3 regions of the Brevibacillus borstelensis genome follow, and region 2 is predicted to be linked to each of the others. Evidence: riboswitches for the same ligand, from Rfam matches in the RefSeq annotation. Region 2 holds a riboswitch; each other region holds the start of a gene.
What was found. A riboswitch is a leader RNA that binds a small molecule or an ion and turns the genes downstream of it on or off. The one in region 2 is predicted to bind lysine.
Positions count from the first base shown of each region.

Region 1: it holds a riboswitch for lysine, as region 2 does, so the genes downstream of both, dapD (2,3,4,5-tetrahydropyridine-2,6-dicarboxylate N-acetyltransferase) here and V5G20_RS01800 (transporter substrate-binding domain-containing protein) in region 2, are expected to answer to the same signal.
Region 3: it holds a riboswitch for lysine, as region 2 does, so the genes downstream of both, V5G20_RS22200 (amino acid permease) here and V5G20_RS01800 (transporter substrate-binding domain-containing protein) in region 2, are expected to answer to the same signal.

Region 1 covers NZ_CP144922.1:2,279,479-2,286,522, forward strand. Annotated here, with positions in the region: gene V5G20_RS10600 (hypothetical protein) at 1-87, shown strand, start outside; gene V5G20_RS10605 (EcsC family protein) at 95-907, shown strand; gene V5G20_RS10610 (GNAT family N-acetyltransferase) at 1,033-1,581, opposite strand; lysine riboswitch at 1,777-1,961, shown strand; gene dapD (2,3,4,5-tetrahydropyridine-2,6-dicarboxylate N-acetyltransferase) at 2,052-2,762, shown strand; gene V5G20_RS10620 (aspartate aminotransferase family protein) at 2,777-3,988, shown strand; gene V5G20_RS10625 (N-acetyldiaminopimelate deacetylase) at 3,993-5,129, shown strand; gene V5G20_RS10630 (hypothetical protein) at 5,380-5,973, shown strand; gene V5G20_RS10635 (DUF4912 domain-containing protein) at 6,092-6,454, shown strand; gene V5G20_RS10640 (glycoside hydrolase family 73 protein) at 6,509-7,044, opposite strand, start outside.
Region 2 covers NZ_CP144922.1:341,758-348,801, forward strand. Annotated here, with positions in the region: gene V5G20_RS01790 (DUF418 domain-containing protein) at 1-742, opposite strand, end outside; gene V5G20_RS01795 (hypothetical protein) at 1,214-1,492, shown strand; lysine riboswitch at 1,633-1,818, shown strand; gene V5G20_RS01800 (transporter substrate-binding domain-containing protein) at 1,932-2,768, shown strand; gene V5G20_RS01805 (amino acid ABC transporter permease) at 2,854-3,594, shown strand; gene V5G20_RS01810 (amino acid ABC transporter ATP-binding protein) at 3,615-4,355, shown strand; gene V5G20_RS01815 (DUF4367 domain-containing protein) at 4,610-5,605, opposite strand; gene V5G20_RS01820 (RNA polymerase sigma factor) at 5,789-6,346, shown strand; gene V5G20_RS01825 (DUF4179 domain-containing protein) at 6,343-7,044, shown strand, end outside.
Region 3 covers NZ_CP144922.1:4,635,452-4,642,495, forward strand. Annotated here, with positions in the region: gene V5G20_RS22195 (cadherin-like beta sandwich domain-containing protein) at 41-3,922, opposite strand; lysine riboswitch at 4,301-4,489, shown strand; gene V5G20_RS22200 (amino acid permease) at 4,605-6,047, shown strand; gene V5G20_RS22205 (aminotransferase) at 6,141-7,044, opposite strand, start outside.

The sequences.
Region 1 (7,044 bases), 1.9 Mb from region 2:
GAGTTGGAAGCATTCGCAAAGGAATGCTTGCGGACCCGATGCCTCGTAAACAAGCAGACGAAACGCGATAAACGGCAAAGGGGTTGAACGGATCGTGGAGCTTGAAGATCGAGTGACACTAACCCGTAAGTTGGATGAGGTAAGGAAATGGGAATCAGACCAGAACGATCTGTGGTTTTGGGAAAAGCTTGGGCGCCTCCCCTTTGTCTTTCTGGACCGGATCACGCCAAACGTGGTGCGGGACAAACTTGGCACAGCCGTCGACGAACTGGTTGCCTTTTTGGAGAACGGAGGGAAGTACCTGGTACGTGAGCGGGATATCCACACCCGCTTTCAGGAAGCGTTCCCGAGGAAGGACGAGCAGTCGCTAGAAACGCTTCCGATCAATCAGCGTCCACTCGCGCAAATGGATAAAATCGCCGCAGAGCTGAGCGAGTCGCGTGCCACCTTTGCAGCCGTACAAGGAGCCACCACAGGCTTTGGCGGCATCTTTACGCTTGCAATCGACATTCCTCTGCTGCTGGGCACCTCGCTAAAGGTACTGCAGGAGATGGCGATTTGCTACGGCTATGATCCGCAGGACAAGCGGGAGCGGCTGTTTATTGTCAAATGTCTGCAGTTCGCTTCCTCGGATATTGTAGGAAAGCAGGCGATCCTGGAGGAGCTGTCTTCTTTCGACAATCCTTCCAAAGAGCGGGATGTACTCTCTCAGCTTCAGGGCTGGCGAGAGGTAGTGGTGACCTACACGGAAAATTTCGGGTGGAAAAAGCTGTTTCAGATCGTACCGGTCGCGGGAATGCTCTTCGGCGCTTATCTGAATCGCTCGTCTGTCCGTGACGTGGCGGAGACGGGCATGATGCTGTATCGCAAGAGAAGGATTCTCGAGCGGCTTGGCACGGAGGCGTAGCTGTAGTGTGAACAAAAGCCCAAATGGCCGAATCGGCCGAACAAATTGCCCAGCCAAACGCCGAACCGAATTATTGAACCGATTTTCTGAATTGCAACCGTCCAGATTAAGTGATGCTGCCGCTCCTACGTCGTCTCCAGCTCCTCGGCGGTAATGGCAAAGATCAGGTGATCCTCCCATTTACCGTTGATTTGCAAATAGCGAAGCGACAGTCCTTCTTCGCGAAATCGGTTTTTCGCAAGAACCTTGATCGAGCCTGTATTGCGCGGCATGACCGCAGCTTGAACCCGGTGAAGCTTTGCTTCGGTAAACGCAAATCGGATGACTTCTCCTACTGCTCTGGTCATTATTCCTTTGCCGTTATGAGATTGATCGAGGAAATAGCCGAGTGTAGCGTTTTGCCAGGCTCCGCGCACGATATTGGAGAGGTTGACGCGGCCGACGAGGGTTTGATCAGGGCCGACGAAAATGCCGAACGAATAGCCTGTCCCTTCGCGAAAGCTTCGCTCTGCCTCCTCCAACTGCTGGTACTGCGCTTCAATTGTGTAAAAAGAAGCGGGGCGGATGGGTTCAAAAGGCTGCAGAAATTGGTGGTTTTGTTGCCGCAAAGAGGCCAGGGCAGGGGCATCGCTTGCAGACAAGGGACGAACAAGAAACGCAGAAGGTGCAAACATCTTCAGGTTCAGCCTCCTATTCACATATAGGGTGGATGGAAAGTTTAGCATGAATCAGGACTGTTGAAAAGAGGGAAAAGGGAGTCGCTGACAATGCCGTCCAGCAGGAGCGGCCCACTCTCGATTCAACAGTTGCCACCGGGTACGGAATTTGGTACAGTACAGGGTAAGTAAAGCTGAACAATTGCATATTGCCTTCTAAATAGAGGCGCGCTGCGGATGAGTACTTCTTTTCATCAGGAATGGGGAAAGGGAAGAGGAGAAAAGGCCAAAGCGCCGAAGTTCTGGCCGCATCCCCATTGGCGGCAGGGCTGGGGTGCTCGTGAATAATGATCATCCTGTCATAGGAGAAGTTTCTCTTATGGAGCGCTATTTACGTTTGCTTGTCCGGTATCAAAAAGCAATGAGTATAGCGTTTGCACTCATTGCTTTTTCTACATTCATTTCAAGAAAAGTGGAGGAGAAGTACTGTGAACATGATGGATGCCAATGAAATTATCTCGTTTATTCAAAAAAGCGAAAAGAAAACGCCTGTAAAGGTATACCTCAAAGGGGATTTGGACGGCATCGACTTCGGTCCCAGCGCAAAAGCCTTTTTGAACGGCGGCACGGGAGTCGTTTTCGGGGAGTGGAAGGAAATCCAGCCTGTTCTGGAGCAGCATGCGGATAAAATCGCGGATTATGTAGTGGAGAGCGACCGCCGCAACTCTGCGATTCCGCTTTTGGATACAAAAAACATTCAGGCACGCATTGAGCCAGGCGCAATCATTCGCGACCAGGTGAGCATCGGCAACAACGCTGTCATCATGATGGGAGCTTCCATCAACATCGGAGCCGTCATCGGAGAAGGCACCATGATCGACATGAACGTCGTCGTCGGCGGACGCGGAACGATCGGGAAAAATTGCCACATCGGCGCAGGTGCTGTCATTGCCGGCGTGATCGAACCGCCATCTGCGTCTCCGGTCGTTATCGAAGACGATGTCGTGGTAGGAGCAAATGCGGTCATTTTGGAAGGGGTTCGCGTCGGAAAAGGCTCCGTTGTAGCCGCAGGAGCTGTCGTTATCGAGGACGTTCCGCCGAATGTGGTAGTAGCTGGTACGCCCGCACGCATTATCAAGCAAATCGACGAAAAGACACGCTCCAAGACGGAGATCAAGCAGGAGCTGAGACAGCTGTAAGGGAGAGGGTAGGCATGGACTGGCGTTCGCTTGATCAACAATACATCGTCTCTACGTACAAAAGACTGCCGATCGCTATCGCCAAGGGCGAGGGAAATTACCTCTACGACACGAATGGCAAGGGATATCTCGATTTGTTTACCGGACTTGCCGTAAACGTGCTCGGCCACTCTCACCCGCGGATTATTCAGGCCCTGCGGGAGCAAGGGGAGCAATTTTTGCACATCTCCAATATTTTCCTCAATCCCCCTGCGATCAAGCTGGCGCAGAGGCTGATCGAGCATACCATCCCGGGGAAAGTCTTCTTTACCAATTCCGGAGCAGAAGCGACCGAGGCGGCTATCAAGCTGATTCACAAATGGACGGCTGCCGAAGGTACGGGACGCTCAGGCATCGTGGTTCTGTCCAACAGCTTTCACGGCCGGACATTGGGAGCTCTTCGCCTGACCAGACAGCCTCACGTCTATCAGGATTTTCCTCAGCCCGATTTTCCGGTCTATGAGCTGAAGGCAGGAGACATTGATCAGCTTCGCGCTGTCTGTGAGGAACGCCGTCCTGCTGCCGTTTTGATGGAGCCGGTGCTGGGCTCGGGCGGTGTCGTCCCTCTGGCTGAAAGCTATTTGCAGGAAGTGGCGGCGATCTGCCAGGCGACAGGCACTTTGTTTGCAATGGATGAGATTCAGACAGGAATGGGACGGACAGGCAAATTATTCGCTTTTCAACACGCTGCTGTGACACCGGACCTCATTCTTTTTGCCAAAGGAGTAGGGGGCGGGCTTCCGCTCGGGGGTGTCATCGCAGGCGAAAAACTGCAAGACTTGTTCAAGCCGGGTGATCACGGCACCACGTTTGCGCCGTCACCGCTCTCTGCCGCCTTGGGGAATGCAGTTCTGGACGAACTGTTGGACGCAGCGTTCCAAAGTCAATTGCAGGATGTGACGCAATACCTGTGGGATCGTTTGGAAGATCTGCGGGCAGCCTTTCCTGAGCAGCTGCAATCGCTTCGCGGAAAGGGAATGATGGTGGGAATCCCGCTCTCGGTTTCACCGGAGGAAGTAAGCCGGCTTCAGCAAAATTTGCTGGAGGAGGGGATTTTGGTCGATGTTACGCAAAAAACCATTGTCCGTTTGCTCCCGCCGCTTACGCTGACCCGCGGAGATGTCGATCGTTTTATGGAAGCCTTCACCCGCGAAATGAGCCAGTTGGCGGCCGGAAAGGAGGCGTAGCAGCGTGAGTGTTTCGACGTTTGTCCGTATCCGCAGAGATCTGCATCAAATTCCCGAGCCCGGGTTCGCGGAGTTCAAGACACAGCGTTACCTGCTCGATTATCTGGAGCAGCTCCCTGCAGAGCGGTTTGAGCTCAAGACATGGAAGACAGGCATTCTCGTAAAAGTGGCAGGCCGCAATCCGAAAAGAACGATCGCCTGGCGCGCGGACATGGACGGGCTTCCCATCACGGAAGAGACCTCCTATCCATTCCGCTCCAGGCACGAAGGGTATATGCACGCATGCGGACACGATATGCACATGGCGATTGGCCTCGGCATTCTGACGCATTTCGTCCATCATCCCATTGACGACGATCTCCTCTTTATCTTCCAGCCTGCAGAAGAAGGACCTGGCGGAGCCAAGCCGATGATGGAGAGCGAGGAGTTTGGAGAATGGCGGCCGGATTGCATTTTTGCCCTGCACATCGCTCCAGAGTATCCCGTAGGCCATATCGCGACAAAGCCAGGCATTCTGTTTGCCAACACATCCGAATTGATGATTGATCTGGTCGGAAAAGGCGGACACGCGGCATTTCCGCATAAGGCAAACGACATGGTAGTCGCGGCAAGCCATCTGGTGACCCAGCTGCAGTCGGTCATCTCCCGCAATATTGATCCGCTGGATTCGGCTGTCATTACGGTCGGGAAGATTGAGGGAGGTACGCGGCAGAACATCATCGCGGAGAAGGCAAGACTGGAAGGGACGATCCGGACGTTTTCCACCGATTCCATGACCCGGGTGAAGGACCGGATTGAAGCCCTGGTCAAAGGGGTGGAAGCGGGATTCGAGTGCAAGGCCGAGATCGATTACGGCTGCGGCTATGCTCAGGTGTACAATCACGAGGAAATGACCCTTCAGTTTATGGACTGGGTGAGGGGAAATCTGCCCGACGTCACCCTTGTACACTGCGCGGAAGCGATGACCGGTGAGGATTTTGGCTTTTTCTTGACCGAAATTCCCGGATTCCTGTTCTGGCTGGGAGCGGATACCCCTTATGGACTTCACCACTCCAAGATCGAGCCGGATGAGCAGGCGATTGAAGTCGCCATCGACGTAGTGACCCGATATTTTACATGGCTCTCCGATCAGCAGGCATGACCGGATAAAACATGTGGATAAAAGCAGGAAAACGACCTCTTGGGGGTCGTTTTTCTATTGTTTGGACATGATGTGACGTGCCTATTCCCGCCAAGCAGGCCATAGCTGTGGATGATGTGGATTTTGTGGATATCGCAGAAAAAACTTCGCGGGGCACCACAACTATTTGCTTGCTTGGGCGTATAAGAATATGGAAAGAAACACTGAGGAAAACAAGCGCTGAAGCGCAACGATACTGGAGGATTGAGTCATGAAAAAAAGGTGGTTGTCTGCCCTGTTGGTGCTGACGGTTGCAGGTGTAGGGAGTACGGCCTTGGGCGAAGGCGCAATGCGCATTTTTCTGAGCGGCGAGCGCATTGTAAGCGATCTGCCCGGGTCTACGGCTTCTTCCATGGAAGAATTGGTGAATCGCTTGGGTGGATTCACAGAGTACGATCAGCGCTCGGGCAAAATGGAAATTATCAAGCCTAATGTGAATGTGCTTGTTCTTGAGGGAGTTCAGCAAAGCCGCAATAAAAATGTCGTCTTCAGCAACCCGATCAAAGGGTACAGCGACAAGGATGTCCCTCGCACGTTTAACGTCTTTGTCGAAGTAGACGAAGCCCCTTCGGCAAAGGATTTGCGCATGCAAGTAGTATTGATTGGACCGGATGGAAAAGAAGTGGAGCAAAGTAAAGTCTGGAAATTCTCAACTCAAAACGGAAACAGCTTCTACTTCTCGGAACCGTTTGTCTCTACCAAGCTTGAGCAGTACGGGACCTACAAAGTGCAGGTGCAGATGAAAACCGAGAAGTTTGATCAGTATGTAACAGTAGGGGAAAACAGTTTTTCCGTGGGCAGATAAAATTATCTGGCTTGGATGCGTTTCCACATGACTTGTTAACGTGGTATAATGATTACAAAACACAAGTTTTTTCATAATCCGCAAGCAAGTACATGAGAGAAAGGAACGATGGGAGCGAATGGAGACAAATCCCCCGCGGTCATCCACCGACATTGACGGCCCGAGTATAACCATTGCCTGGCAAGATGAGCATTCGATCTTGGCCGAATGGCAAATGACAAAAGAGTTTGAGCAGGAAGTCGAGCGAAAATTCGCGATTCCATTTGCCGAACTGCCATTTGTACTCCGCCTCTTCGATGTGACGGACCGCAACGAGATTCGTAATGACGGCACAGATCTGTATACAGACTTTGATATTAACCACCGGTCTTCAGAATGGATTCTTTATGGAGTGACACAGGGACTGAGATACTGTGTTGATCTGGGGATTCGGATGGTTGATGGCAGATTTTATTCGCTGTCGCGATCTCAACTGATTTGATCAACGTACGCATAAGGCAAGGCTCTCCTTTGGGAGAGCCTTTTTTTGCATTCGCTAAGGGATATTTCTCTGTTTGTCCAAAAGGCGCAGAGCGACAGCGAATACAGCCCAGGCCGGCATCGGTTCATCCAGCTTTCCGAGCCATTCCGGTGAGGTGATCAAGCCTTCTTTTAATGCGCGCAGCCCCAGCTCCTGCTTCCACTCGGGGACGGACTTCTCTTCGGGGGCAAATTGATCGTACTGTGTCAAATGGTAGGTGCGTATCAGGTTGGTCAATTTTTCGGCGTACGCCGGATCCGTTGCGTAGCCCGCTTTTTGCAGCTCCTGTGCGGCTTCGGTGGGAGTGGATGCGAGGATGACACGCTTATACGCGGGCCGAAGCAAAAACGAAGCGTGGTCATCGATGGACTGTTGATAGCAATAGTAGGCTTTGAAGGCAGAGGGGCGAATAACCGTCTGGCCATTTTCCACCTCCCGGGAGTTGACCGTGACAGAACCGGCTGGTCCGCTTCCTTTGATCCCGAACAAATTATAGGAGTAGCGGCCGGTTGCGGCATCGGTTGGAACGTGCTTGCCCCAGCCGGATTCCA
Region 2 (7,044 bases):
CGATAAACATTCCCAGTTTGAAAAGCTTGTCGCGCTGTTTTTTGCCGTTCTCATCTTGAGAAAAGACCCCCGCACGCATGAAGCGAACGCCAAGCAAAAATAAAAAGACATTCATGGGAATCGTGAAGATCGCTTCCAATCTAAGCGGGACGAAATGAGACAGGCGATAATGGACTTGCTGCAGCCAAGAGCCGTCTCTATAAAGAGCGATGACTTCGTCAGAACCGCGCAGTGTCATATTGGCATCAATCAGACTAATCACCAGGATCCCCAGGATGGCAGTTGCATGCAGGCTTCCAAGCACTTTCATCGTTATGGATATCAAGCGGTCGCCGCCTTTGACGATGTAGGCGACGATCATTGCAGTTATGCCATAGCTCATTAAGATGTCATACTCCATGACCAGGGTAAAATGCAGCAAGCCTTCCAGGAATAAAAGCGAGGATACCCAAATATAGATTCCAGGCCAAGCGTTCCCTTTGCGAATGGCTTGCTGATATTTTAGCTCAAGTCCTACTCCAAACATGATTGTCAACAATCCCAGCAGCTTCCCGTTGACGAGAAATAACACGATCATCCTGATGAGATCGTCTTTTGCCCACCACCCAGAATAATCATATGTCGTAAGGTAGGTAAGATCCCCCAAATGGGCGAAAATCCATATGTTTGTCCCTAACGTCCCGAGGATTGCAAAGCCTCGCAGAATATCAAGAAGACGGATTCTTTCTTTGCGTTGTTCCATATCCCTCACCCTTTTGCGTATGAATTTCATGTAGTCTTAGTGTAGCCATGAAAAGAGCGAGGGAACATTCACACCTGTAAAGAGATGTTTATGACTCGTGTCATAAAGTTTGTAACAAGCAATCAAATCAAGCCGTTTGCTGGTCGGCCTCAGCTGGTGGAATTGGCTCAAGGCTGTTTTCCAAGGGACAGGAAGAGGATGGGAGTCCCCGCTATGGTAAGTAACAAATGATAAAATACGGGTGATGCTATGTTTATAAGGAGATTGGTACCGTTCGTCGTCTGTTTCCTGCTGGCTGCTTGTGCGAGCTCTACTGTAAGCATTGATAAAATAAAAAAACTGAGCTTTCAAGTATTCTTACCGGAGTCTCTGCCGGATGGTTATACTGAACAAAAAACGCTCTTGGATCTAAATGAAGGGTCTCTCTTAATCTCGTACGTAAACAGCGATACGTACATTGAACTTCTGCAAATGAAGAAACCAACATACGACTACCATCCGATGATCGAGTGGTACGCAAATAAAGGCAACAGTCAGAAATCCGATGATCGGTTTGAGATAGTCGGCAATTATGTGGTCGATATGGATAATTCGTTAAACAAACAAGGTGTGTGGGAAGCAGTATTTCTGCCGAAACAAGACTTGGACAGTCAGACGAAATACAACGAGCTTCGCTATTATCATCTGCAGTCAAACAGCAACGAAGAAGAGCGGAAAACATTCATGGAGAGCCTCGCCCCCATACATTGATGAGAGGAATAAGTCTTTTTGCGCATACAGGAACGCAAAAAATAGTCTGCCAGCATCATTTGGAGAAAAGACCCAGGTTGACAGAATTAACATAACATTGTAAACTCAAAAACATAATTGAATATGGACCTCACTTAAAACAGTGAGGTAGAGGTTGCGATATTTAACAGTCCTTGGCGGAGTTCGAGAAAGCGTTGATGCCAGGGAGAAGGAAATGTCGCCGAAGCTTGCAATATTTCTCGGTATTGCATTGCTGGGTCTGCAGTTAAGAGCTGCAGGACTGTCTCAATAAATGACCCGATTTATTGAGTTGTGCTATCTCATCTGGGAAAAGAGAGGTATTTGGGCAACTATGTTTGTAGTGCGACCTGAGTCTATCTCAGGTCGCTTTTTGCATTTTTTCAGCCAAAAAACCAGAAGCCAAAGGAGAAAATGAACCATGAAAAAACAGTCATCATTCATAGCTATGTTTCTATCCGCTGTACTTTTGCTCGCAGGATGTGGGGCAGGCGGAGGCAGCTCGCAATCTGCCTCAACCGATGAGGGAACATTCAAGGTAGGGATGGAAGCGGGATACGCTCCGTTCAACTGGACCCAAATGGACGATTCCAACGGTGCTGTGAAAATCGACGGCAATGCGGAGTACGCAGGCGGATACGATGTAGAAATTGCGAAAAAGATTGCGGATGGCCTGGGCAAAAAATTGGTCATCGTGAAAACGGAGTGGGATGGCCTTGTTCCTGCATTAACCTCCGGCAAAATCGATGCGATCATTGCAGGGATGTCTCCAACTGCAGAGCGCAAACAAACGATCGATTTCTCGGACAACTACTATAAATCCAATTTGGTCATGGTCGTGAAAAAAGGCGGAAAATACGAGAACGCTACTTCCATCCAGGATTTCAAAGGGGCAAAAGTGACTGCCCAATTGAATACATTCCACTATTCCGTGATCAATCAAATCGAGGGCGTCGTTCAGGAGCCTGCGATGGACAACTTCCCGGCGATGCGCGTAGCGCTTGAATCCGGAATGATTGACGGTTACGTCTCTGAGCGTCCGGAAGCCGTCAGTGCCTCCACGGCCAACCCGAACTTTGCCATGGTCGAGTTTACGGATGGATTTACGACCTCGGAAGATGATACGGCCATCGCTGTCGGCGTGAAAAAAGACAGTGAATGGACGAAAAAAATCAATGAGATTTTATCCGGCATTTCGGAGGAAGAGCGTACCAGGATCATGGATACAGCCATCAAAAATCAACCAGCAGCACAATAATCGCTTTCGAACCGGCTGCATCTCCATGCAGTCGGTTTTATGCGCATAGGGCAGGGGAGCTTCCCTGCATGAACGGAGGAGAACGATGAGCTTCGAGTGGATTGTAAAAATCATTTCCGAAAACTGGCCCATGTTCCTTCGCGGAGCGGGAATGACCCTATTCATCGCTTTGCTCGGAACGATTTTGGGAGCCATCATTGGCCTATTGATCGGGCTTATCCGGACGATCCCCGTTCCGGAGCGGGGAGCCAAAAGGGCGATTTTGAAAGCAGTCAATGCCATTCTAGCTACGTATATCGAATTTTTCCGGGGAACACCGATGATTGTGCAGGCGATGGTCATCTACTACGGTTCCGCCTTGGCGTTCGGGGTTGATATGGACCGGATTCTGGCCGCCGTCTTCGTCGTGTCGATTAATACGGGAGCGTACATGGCCGAGATTGTTCGCGGCGGGATTATTTCGATTGACAAGGGACAGTTTGAAGCAGCCCATGCGATTGGGATGAATCACGTTCAAACGATGATGAATGTCGTGCTGCCGCAAGTGATTCGCAATATCCTGCCGGCAACGGGGAACCAGTTTGTCATCAATATCAAGGATACTTCCGTACTCAATGTCATTTCGGTCACCGAATTGTATTTCACGACCAAATCGATTGCCGGGAATAACTTCAGATATTTCGAGTCCTTTTTTGTTGCGTGTGTGATGTATTTCATCATGACCCTGATCGTCACGAAAATTTTGCGCTATTTCGAAAGAAAGCTGGAAGGCCCGGACAATTACGCCGTAATGGCGAATCCCGTGCAGGCAGAAGGCAAGAAATAATCGAGGAAGGAGGCGAGCATATGGAGACCATCATAGAAATTAAACACGTCAACAAATACTTTGGCAGTCACGAGGTATTAAAGGACATCGATTTTTCGGTCAAAAAAGGAGAAGTCGTTACGATTATCGGTTCCTCCGGATCGGGCAAATCAACGCTGCTTCGATGCATCAATCTATTGGAAAAGCCGAGCGGCGGGGAAATTATGTATAAGGGTGAAAACATTTTAGACGAGAAGCACGACATTTTCACCTACCGCCGAAAGCTGGGCATGGTATTCCAGCAGTTTAACCTGTTCAATAATCACAATGTGCTGAGCAATTGCGTGGTCGGGCAAGTAAAGGTGTTAAAGCGATCCAAGGATGAAGCTGAAAAAGTCGCGATGAAGTATCTCAAAATTGTCGGGATGGACAAGTATGTGAACGCCAGGCCGAATCAATTGTCGGGCGGGCAAAAGCAGCGCGTGGCCATTGCGCGGGCTCTTTCCATGGAGCCGGATGTGATGCTGTTCGATGAACCGACATCGGCGCTTGACCCGGAAATGGTGGGCGAGGTGCTGAAGGTGATGAAGCAGCTTGCCGAATCCGGTCTGACGATGTTGATCGTCACGCATGAAATGGAGTTCGCAAAGGAAGTCTCCGATCGCGTGGTCTTTATGGACAAGGGAGTCATCGCAGAGGAAGGAAGTCCCGAGCAAATTTTCAACCATCCGACTCAAGAGCGGACGAGAGAATTCTTGAAGCGGACGTTGCGCAGCTCCTGAGTGTCCGATACGTTTCGGAATGTTGATACGTTCCAGAGTGTCTGATACGTTGCTGAGCGGTGAGCGTCTCCTGCACGCGCATCATTATAAAAAGAACGCAGTGAAGGCAGTTTTTACGCCAAAAGCCAGGTTCCTCCGGTGAGGGAGCCTGGCTTTTCGTATTTGTTATCACATTTGGCAAGTTCATGTAAAGAAAACACTTATCGCGCCCGTTCTCCGGGGACATTGATTACGCACAAGACCAGGAGGCAAGTTTACAGCGACTCGGCCATCTTCTTTAGCCCATCAATGGGGGCGTTCGCTTTCAGGCTATACACAACGCCGTCTTTTTCCCATACCAATACCGGGAGCTGTTTTAATTCAGGATGCATAAAGCTTGTCAGGGGTGCCGTTCCGACGAAGGCAGTTCCTTGGCCAAGTTGAACAGGCTTCATGTCTGCGGTATCCTCTTTCGAGAGAGCTCTCTTTTCGTGCACCAGAGAGAAGTAGCTTCCTGTGATCCCTGCTGCCCCGTCGTAAATCGTGATGGTCGAGCTGCCTTTGTAGATGTTGGCGCTAATTTTGACGTTCTCTTTTTTCACGTTGCCGGGTAGATAGGCCGGCAATTTGACAGCCGCGCCAAACAATTCCGAGGCTTTGGCGGTATCAAGCTCATGTACCAGTACTTGCTCCTCGTCCGAATCCTCAATGACGTTTACTTTGTTGCCTTTTTCCACAGACTCGGCAATTTTGACCAATTCCTCGGGCGAAAGCCTGCTGGTCAAACGATAAAGAATGCCGTTTTCCTCTTCCCAGATCAACACATGTACATCGCCGTGCGCTTCCTTTTGCACTCCCTGGTAGGCTGGCCCCTTCTTGGTTGCAATCCTGGTCAAGCCTTTGCTTTCTGCGGCGATATCGCCTTTCCACATTTCCAGGTAGAACGGCAATTCTGTTTGACTGAAAAAAGAACCTGCGACATGTTTGGTTTTCTCCGAGAAACGCAGAGTAACGGATGTCCTGTCTCCCGGAATGTAGCTGGGAAAGTGCAGCTCGAATCCGGCTTGCCTGGAAATGACGGTAGCCTTGTCTTCCGCTTTGGAAGAGGCAGGTTGTTTCGGCAACTGCGTTTGGTTTAGGGATGGTGCTGAAGATGGCGGGAGCGGTGATTTTGCATCACTCGCCGCACTTGCCGGAGAAATCGACACGATCAACATCGCTCCAAGTGCATACGCAGAAATTTGTTTTTTGAGATTCGTTTTCTTTTCCATTTCAGAATTCCTCCTGTTTTTTACATGATTTGGCATACACTCCTCATTACTGAATTGCGCTTGTGAATCTTACAGTAAAAATGATTGATTGGCTCATTCGACGGTTTTGTGGAAAAAAGGTGTAAGTTTTTGTTTGGTTTTTCAGTATTGGTTGGGTAGGGAGTGTGAAAAGGAGGAACATCGATGGATGAAGACCGGAACTGGGTCCTTCAGGTGTTGGACGGCAACAAACAGGCGTATGCGCATCTCATTACCAAATATAAAGACAGAATATACAACGTCCTGTACCGCATGGTTCACTCAAGAGAAGAGGCAAAAGACCTGACGCAGGAATGCTTTATAAAAGCGTTTCAAAAGCTCGCCAGCTATGATCTGAACAGAAAGTTTTACCCGTGGCTCTGTCGGATCGCGATCAACCATTGCATTGATATGCAGAAAAGTCAAAGGCTTCAGACTGTAGATTTTCATGAAATCGATCAGCTTTCGATGACGAATGAACAAACGCCGGAAAGCGCCTATATTCAAAAGGAGTTTGCTTCCGAAATGCGGGAAATGCTAGACGCGTTGCCAGAGAGCTATCGGCTTGTCTTGCTTCTCCGCTATAGCAATGACCTTTCTTACCAGGAAATCAGCGACATCCTTGGCATCCCCGTCAGTACAATCCAGGTAAAGCTGCATCGCGCCAAACAAAAATTACGAGCGAATACCATGCGCTGCTCGCCAAAGGGGTGGTCCGTATGAAATGTGAGGAATGCCAAGCGCTTCTGCCCACCTATGCAGACCGGGAAACAGACGCGGCCGATACTCTGCGGGTGGAGGCTCACTTGCGCCATTGCAGGAAATGCCAGGCTGTCTATGCGAGGGTGAGTAAAGAGGTTGAATTGATCCGGGACGGATGGATGATGGAGATGCTCCCTGACGATTTTGCAAACGAGGTGATGCAGCAAATCCAAGACGAAGGAATAGAAGTAGAAAAATCTGATCCAGTGCTGAAGAAGGGCGGGGGGCCAGCCAAAAGGAGAGGACTGCTAGTCTCATCTGTTGTCGCGGCGGCTGTGCTGGTTATGGCGATCGGTACCCAGGTTTCTCCTGCGTTTGCTGCTTTTCTGTCTTCCTTTTTCCAGACCATCACAGGCGAGGCAGGCTTGAGACAAGCGGCAAAACAAGGCTTCTCCACCGAGCTGAATCAAGCGGTGTCGGACAACGGAATAACGCTGCGGGTAAAGGAAGTCATAGCCGATCCCACCAGGATTGTGCTGTCGTATGTCCTGGAGGATGCGCAAGGACGGATACTCCCGGACCAGTTTTTTCCTGCCTATGGAGCAAACAACGTATATGTTGTGGACGCAAATGACAAGGTAATCCGGCGAAGCCCGCTGTTTCGTAGGACAGATAAGTATGCAGACCTGGTGTTTCCTCTCGAAAATCCCCCTGAGCAG
Region 3 (7,044 bases), 1.3 Mb from region 2:
AAAAGAACCTGAAGCCTTTCACAGCTCCAGGTTCTTTTTGCTAGTTCAAGTTGTTTTTCGCTTTGACGGTGACCGTTTCGATCTTCTGATACGGCCTGCTCTCCAATAGCTCGCCTGTTAAAGAGTGATAAATATTCACCTTCACAAAGATCGCGATCTGATACGTTTGACTTTGACCGGAGCTTGTCTTCAGGTTTTTGACGATTTTGTTTTGCTTCCCGTTCAGAATACTGGTTCCTTTACCCGCAACGATTTCTCTCAGCAAGTCCGCATCCCCATCGGAATCGCCAATCGCATATCTCGCTGCAGCCAGCTCCAGATCCTTCTCTGCTCGGAACGAATACCCGATCTCCACTTGAACAGCCCTGTTTTCCAAAGCTGCTGTACCGTTGTTCACTCTAACGTAAAGGTTGGGCAAATCATCATAATCCGGGTCACCCCCACCGCCGCCGCTTCCCGGTTTGGGCACTTCTATGATCGCCGTTTTTACGGTGGGAATCCCCAAATGGATGTCGCCATTCAGCGGATTTACCGCCTTTACAGCAACCGGCGTATCCACGTATTTGCCGTTCACTTTTACGTAATCGACCAAAAACTCTCCTCTTGCCTTCCCCTTGTCGTTCTTGTCGAAAGCCACCGGGAAAGACTGCCACTCGCCCGTCCCTACTCTGTAAAACCATTGCGTATGCTCGTCAACGGTATCCATGACAGGGGTGACAATGACTTTTGCGCTGTCCGGCAGCGTCAAGCCCTGGCTCAGTTCAAAATCAGGCGGAACGATAGGTTGTCCCAATGACACCTCGCGAACGACAATTTCATTTTCATCCGGTGTCCCATCCGGTTGGGCATAGTTTCCATCGCGGTTAAAGTCCTGAAACATCCCGACGACAAGCGTGGTCGGACCGGAGGGATTCAAGGGAATGCCGGTCGCCTTGTTGCCCAGATTAAAAGGAACCCACGGGGAGGATGCGCCCACCTCCGAAAGGTCGACACCGGGCATCCAGAAAAACTTCACGTCTTCCATGACCAGCGTTGTCGGCTCTGCCTTCAAGCTGCCCTTTTGATTCAATGGCGAACCCTCTCGCTCCAGTGTCGCTGCAAATGCCGTTACGGGATTCAGCAGCAAGGTATTGCTCACAGGATCGGCCGATTTGCCGCTGGCGTTTTTCGCCTCTGCCTGGACAGGCGTCGGCCCCACTCTCAGCACTTCGCCGATTTCCTCGCCGCTTTTCTTGCGAGCCGCTTCCACTTCAAATGTATAGGTGACCTTTTGTCGCCCATCTCCCAAAGAAGACGGCTTTGCTTCATACAGCGCTGAGGCGGGGAGCTCAGCACCGCCAACCTTGACTGTCAGCTTCATCGGGAACGACTCTGGAAAATCGATGACTTCCGCCGTTACAACCGCTTTTTCCGGATACATCGCATCCCAGCCATTGTTCGCAGCAAGGTCGAGGACTGGCTTGCTCGTTACCGTAATCTCACTTGAGGAGGAGAATTTGCCGTCCGGTGTTCTGGCGGTAATGACCGCACGCCCTGGCTTCACCCCCGTGACGATGCCGTTGGAGGAGACTGTAGCGACCTTGCTGTCAGCAGACGTCCAGATCACGCTTTGATCGGCGTTGTCAGGCGTAATTCTGGCCTTCAAGCCGACCGTCTCCCCTACGAGGATCGAGGCTTTTTCCGGGGTGACCTTCAGTCCTGTCACTGGCGGAATATTCGTATCCACCTGCAGTGTCAAATTGTTGAAGAAACGGCTGTTGACCGCGTTTCCTTCCCGGTACGTCAGCTGCGAGTCGGACAGCAGGTACGTGCCGGTCCTGATCGGCTTCACGGTTATGCCAAACGAAACGGGCGCAGCCTGATACACATCCCCTTTGCGCTCGTAGGTGATGTCCGGAAGCTTCAGCGTCAGCGTCCCATTGTCGCTTCGCTTGCTCCACGACTTATCGATGCTCTCGATTGGCACCTCCGCAGGGAACGGCTCGGTCAGCGTAACGTCCGTGACGGCGAATGTCTCCGGCAACGGACCATAGCCCGCAAAATTAGCGATTACCCTGTTGTTGACTACAGACAAACCAAAAGTGGCAAAGGCGTTGACCGTGACCGAATCGCGGCCCTTCAGCATATCGGCGAGCTGGCTTTCGTCTACCAGGGGAATGGTGATTTCCTTGACTCCCGAGCGGATCAAATCTTTCAGCGTGTCCAAAATGTCATCCTGCTTTGCGCTCGGTTCCGTAGTGAGCTGTTGGTTGACAGACACTTCGCCGCTATAGCCCGATCTCATCACACTGAGAAAATGGCTTTTTCCTCTTCCACCCAAAGCAAGTCCGCCGTTGTTCGAATTCCCCTTTCCGTTCACCTTCACTTTGTCCAGTTCATAACCGATGTCATAGACTTTTCCGTAGACAAACGGCTGATTCAGCAAAAAGAACGGACGAATCCCCGTTGCTCTGCCGGCGGGTTTGTCGGCCAATCCTTCAGCCGAAAAGGACTTGGGCGTGACCGTGTAGCGGATTACACTCGTTTCCCCCAGCTTGATCGCCGATTCGGACAGGGAACGGGCGAGGTCCACCGATGTGAGCGGCGTATGGACCGTCACCTCGTATGTGCGTTTCGTCTTTCCGTCCTGCGCCGTGACGACGATCGTGACCTTGGTCGCACCCGGCTTGACCGGGATCACCTTGGGGGGGCCGCTCTGATGACCCTCTCCGTTTACGGTCATGCTCGCCCTGCTGTCTTCGAGCGTGGGGGTGATCGCAACAGTTTGGACATGGCTGTTCAAATGAACGTCATAGCTGCCTTGCGACCTGTCAAAGCCGGGCTCAAGCGGGACCAGTGTCTCCCCTTTTACCGTCAGATTTTGCAGGTAGGCGTTGTCGCTTGGCTGCGGGGCGAGCTGAAAGTCCAGTATAGCGGTGTCTCCTGCCTCAAAGTTTTCAATCAGCTTGAGCTGCGGGATGTACCCGTCCTTGGCCGCTTCCACAGAGACCAGACCTGCGGGGACATCCTGGAGGATGTACTCGCCTTTCGCATTCGTCACTGCCGAAACAATTCCCCCGGCAGATACGACAGCACCCGCGAGCGGCTTGGGAGGCGAGCCCGAATCCGTAACCTTGCCTTTGATCGTACCGGTGTGCTTGTACTCTCCGAGATTGATCAGCAGCTTGACAAAATCGATGGCTGCGCCGTCTCCGTACGGATTTCGCGTCGTCTTGTCATCGAGAAGGATGGTCAGGCTTCCGTCCTTCAAGAGCGGCAGGTATTCATCCGGAATTTGGACGCTGATCAGCTTTCCGATCGGCCCATGCTGGTTGAGCGAGTTGATAACGTTCTCCAGAAACGGCGCCCGGACGCCGTTCAGCTCGGCTGTATATTTGACCCGCCCCGGATACTTCCGCGGCTGATAGTCATTGATGAACATCTGGAGAATGGCCCCTTCGATCGGGGTGTTTTTCGTGTCAAAGGTTACCTTGATGGGAACGACCGGATTGGCTGTCTTGCTGTAATTGTTTCGGGTATAGCCGTCCGCCACATGATCATTGGCATCATTTTTGGGGTTCCGCAAATCCGGATATTGAAAGGAGCTGATCACCATCAGCTGGTCCGTTCCTGCCGGATCGGTCGGCTGGTGAGTTACTTTCGGATATGGGGCCCCTGTGCTTTTTCCCGAAAATGGATCGTAGCCGTTCGGCCAGCCTCCGCCCAGATTGTCGATATCCCCGACCCGGACCATCAGATCGGCCTCTGTCGTATCGTACTTTACGGCATACGGCTTGGACCAATCCCCGTTTAACGGATCGTTCGTGCGATTTACCGCCGACGCAGCCATAGCAGGACTGCTTGTCCATTCCAGCGAAAAACCGGTAAAGCAGATCAGAAATGCGAGGCACATCAAAAACAGTCGATGCAGACTCCGCTTCATGAAAACGGCTCACCTCTTTCCTTTATTTGCGTTCGAGCTATGCAGTGTCTTTGAAGGGAAGACATCTAACATTCCTAATTATGGTACTATTTTACCATGAATAAAGACTCAGATGACTAGATGGTTTTTGTAGCATCTGTTACACATTTTTTTGCAGCCTGCGATCCCATTAGCTGTCATATCCACACCATAATCTTCATACTGTCAGAGCATGGCCCTCTTTTCCTTCGTACCCTTCTCCAGCTTCGATAAACCAAAAATAATAGACCGTCGCGATGTCCCGGACCTCACTGCCACAAAATCACACTTGATTTTAAAGGAAAAACCCATATACTTGAACCATAACATAATCTCATAGCAATTATCCTCATCAGACACGATGAGGATAGAGGTCGCGGCTTTTATATTATTCTGTACGAGATCCAGAGAAGATTGATGACTCCAGAAGAAGGAAAAGCTGCCGAAGTCTGCCGTGTATTCTCTGTACACACAGGCTGGGGCTGTACCCGACAAGGGACAGAACTGTCACGTTTGCCAGCCGAGCAAGCGTGGTGTGCTATCTTCCGTGAAGGCTTGGTGGGGATTGGATCATACCGCCCTTTTGCCGTTTTTGGCTTGTGGTGGTATTTTTATTTCCGGCCTTCCTTCCCGCAAATCAAGAGAAAGGTCGTGTTTTTATTTTATGTCTTCCAATCAATTGCAACGCGGATTGAAAGCCCGTCACTTGACGATGATCGCCATCGGCGGATCGATCGGTACCGGACTTTTCCTGGCGAGCGGCGGCTCCATTCACTCTGCCGGTCCGGGCGGTGCTTTGGTTGCCTATATAGCGATCAGCCTGATGGTCTTTTTCCTGATGACGAGCCTCGGTGAGATGGCGGCGTTCATGCCGGTATCCGGCTCCTTCAGCACTTATGCGTCCAAATTTGTCGATCCGTCCCTCGGCTTCGCGCTCGGATGGAATTACTGGTACAACTGGGCGATCACGATTGCCGTCGAGCTTTCAGCCGGTGCGCTCATCATGAAATACTGGTTCCCGGACACGCCGTCCATTCTCTGGAGCGCGCTTTTCCTCGTCCTTATGTTTGGCTTAAATATGTTATCAGTAAAAGGATACGGCGAATCCGAATATTGGTTTTCCTTGATCAAAGTAAGTACGGTCATCATCTTTATCATCGTCGGCGTATTGATGATTTTTGGCATTATGGGCGGCGAAGCAGTCGGCTTCCACAACTTTACCAAGGGAGATGCGCCGTTCAGCGGCGGCTTTATGGCGATGCTCGGCGTCTTCATGATCGCCGGCTTTTCCTTCCAGGGAACCGAGCTGGTCGGGATTGCCGCAGGCGAGAGCGAGGACCCGGCCCGCAACATTCCGAAAGCCATCAAGCAAATCTTTTGGCGCATCCTGCTGTTCTATATTTTTGCGATCTTCGTCATCGGGATGCTGATCCCGTACGACAATCCGAATCTCATAAACAGCGACATTACGGACATTGCAGTCAGCCCGTTCACGCTGGTGTTTGAAAAAGCGGGGTTTGCCTTTGCCGCTTCTGTCATGAACGCCGTCATTTTGACATCCGTCCTCTCGGCGGGCAACTCCGGGATGTACGCGTCTACGCGGATGCTGTATGTTCTCGCCAAAGAAGGAAGAGCTCCCAAGCTTTTTGCCAAAGTGAACAGCCGCGGCGTGCCGACCAACGCCCTCCTGCTGACAACGCTTATCGGGATGTTTGCCTTTCTGTCCTCGCTGTTCGGGGATGGCACCGTCTACGTCTGGCTCTTGAATGCTTCCGGGATGTCCGGCTTTATCGCCTGGCTCGGGATTGCGGTGAGCCACTACCGCTTCCGCAAGGCGTATCTGGCACAAGGCTACGATCTGAAGCAACTGCCTTACCGGGCGAAATGGTTCCCGTTTGGACCGATCCTCGCCTTCATCATCTGCCTCATCGTCGTGCTTGGCCAAAACTACACCGCCTTTACCGGCGAGACGATCGACTGGGGCGGCGCACTTGTATCGTACATCGGCCTGCCGCTCTTCATCCTCGTCTGGCTGGGCTACAAATACACGAAAAAAACCAAGGTCGTTCCGCTGCACAAAGTGGATTTGACCAACGAGCAATCATAAGCGGCGGCTCTCCTGCTCTCCTGCAATGATGTGCTCACCATCCAACAGGCAAGGCCGGGATCAGCTCCCGGCCTTTTTCCATGCACGCCAATCTTATTTGGCAGAAACCTTTTGGACAAAACGTCCCATCCGCTCCAGCGCCTTTTGCAGCTGTTCCAGCGAAGTCGCATAGGAGCAGCGAATATGGCCCTTGCCGCAGTCGCCAAACACATCACCCGGCACCACTGCCACCTTTTCCTCCATCAGCAGGCGTTCGGCAAATTCGGCTGCCTCCAGGCCCGTAGAGCGAATGGAAGGAAACGCGTAGAAGGCTCCCTCCGGCTCATGGCAGGCCAGGCCGATGTCCTGAAACCCTTGAACGACGAAATTGCGGCGCTGACGGTAGCTCTCCACCATCCGCTCCATGTCTGCCTGTCCGTGACGCAGCGCTTCCAAGGCAGCCATTTGAGCCATTACCGGCGCGCACAGCATCGTGTACTGATGGATTTTCAGCATCCCCGCAAGCAGGTCGGGAGAAGCGCAGACATAGCCGAGCCGCCATCCCGTCATCGCAAATGCCTTGGAAAAGCCGGAAATCAAGATCGTCCGGTCCTTCATCCCCGGCAGAGCCGCGATGCTGTCGTGCATTCTTCCATAGGTCAGCTCGGCGTAAATCTCGTCGGAGATGACCAGCAGATCGTGCTTTTCAATCACCGGAAGCAGCTTGCTCCACTCCTCGGCAGTCATCGTGCTGCCCGTCGGGTTGTTCGGGTAGCAGAAGATAATCGCTTTGGTCCGCGGGCTGATGTGGGCTTCCAGCTCCTCCGGCGTCAGCTTGAATTGCTGCTCAGCGTTCGTCCGCAGGAAGACAGGCTCCCCGCCAGCCAGCCGGATAACCGGCTCGTATGATACGTAGCAGGGCTCGACCACCAGCACCTCGTCGCCCGGGTCGATGATGGCGCGCAGCGCGATGTCAATCGCTTCACTGGCCCCGACAGTGATCAGCATTTCTGTCTCC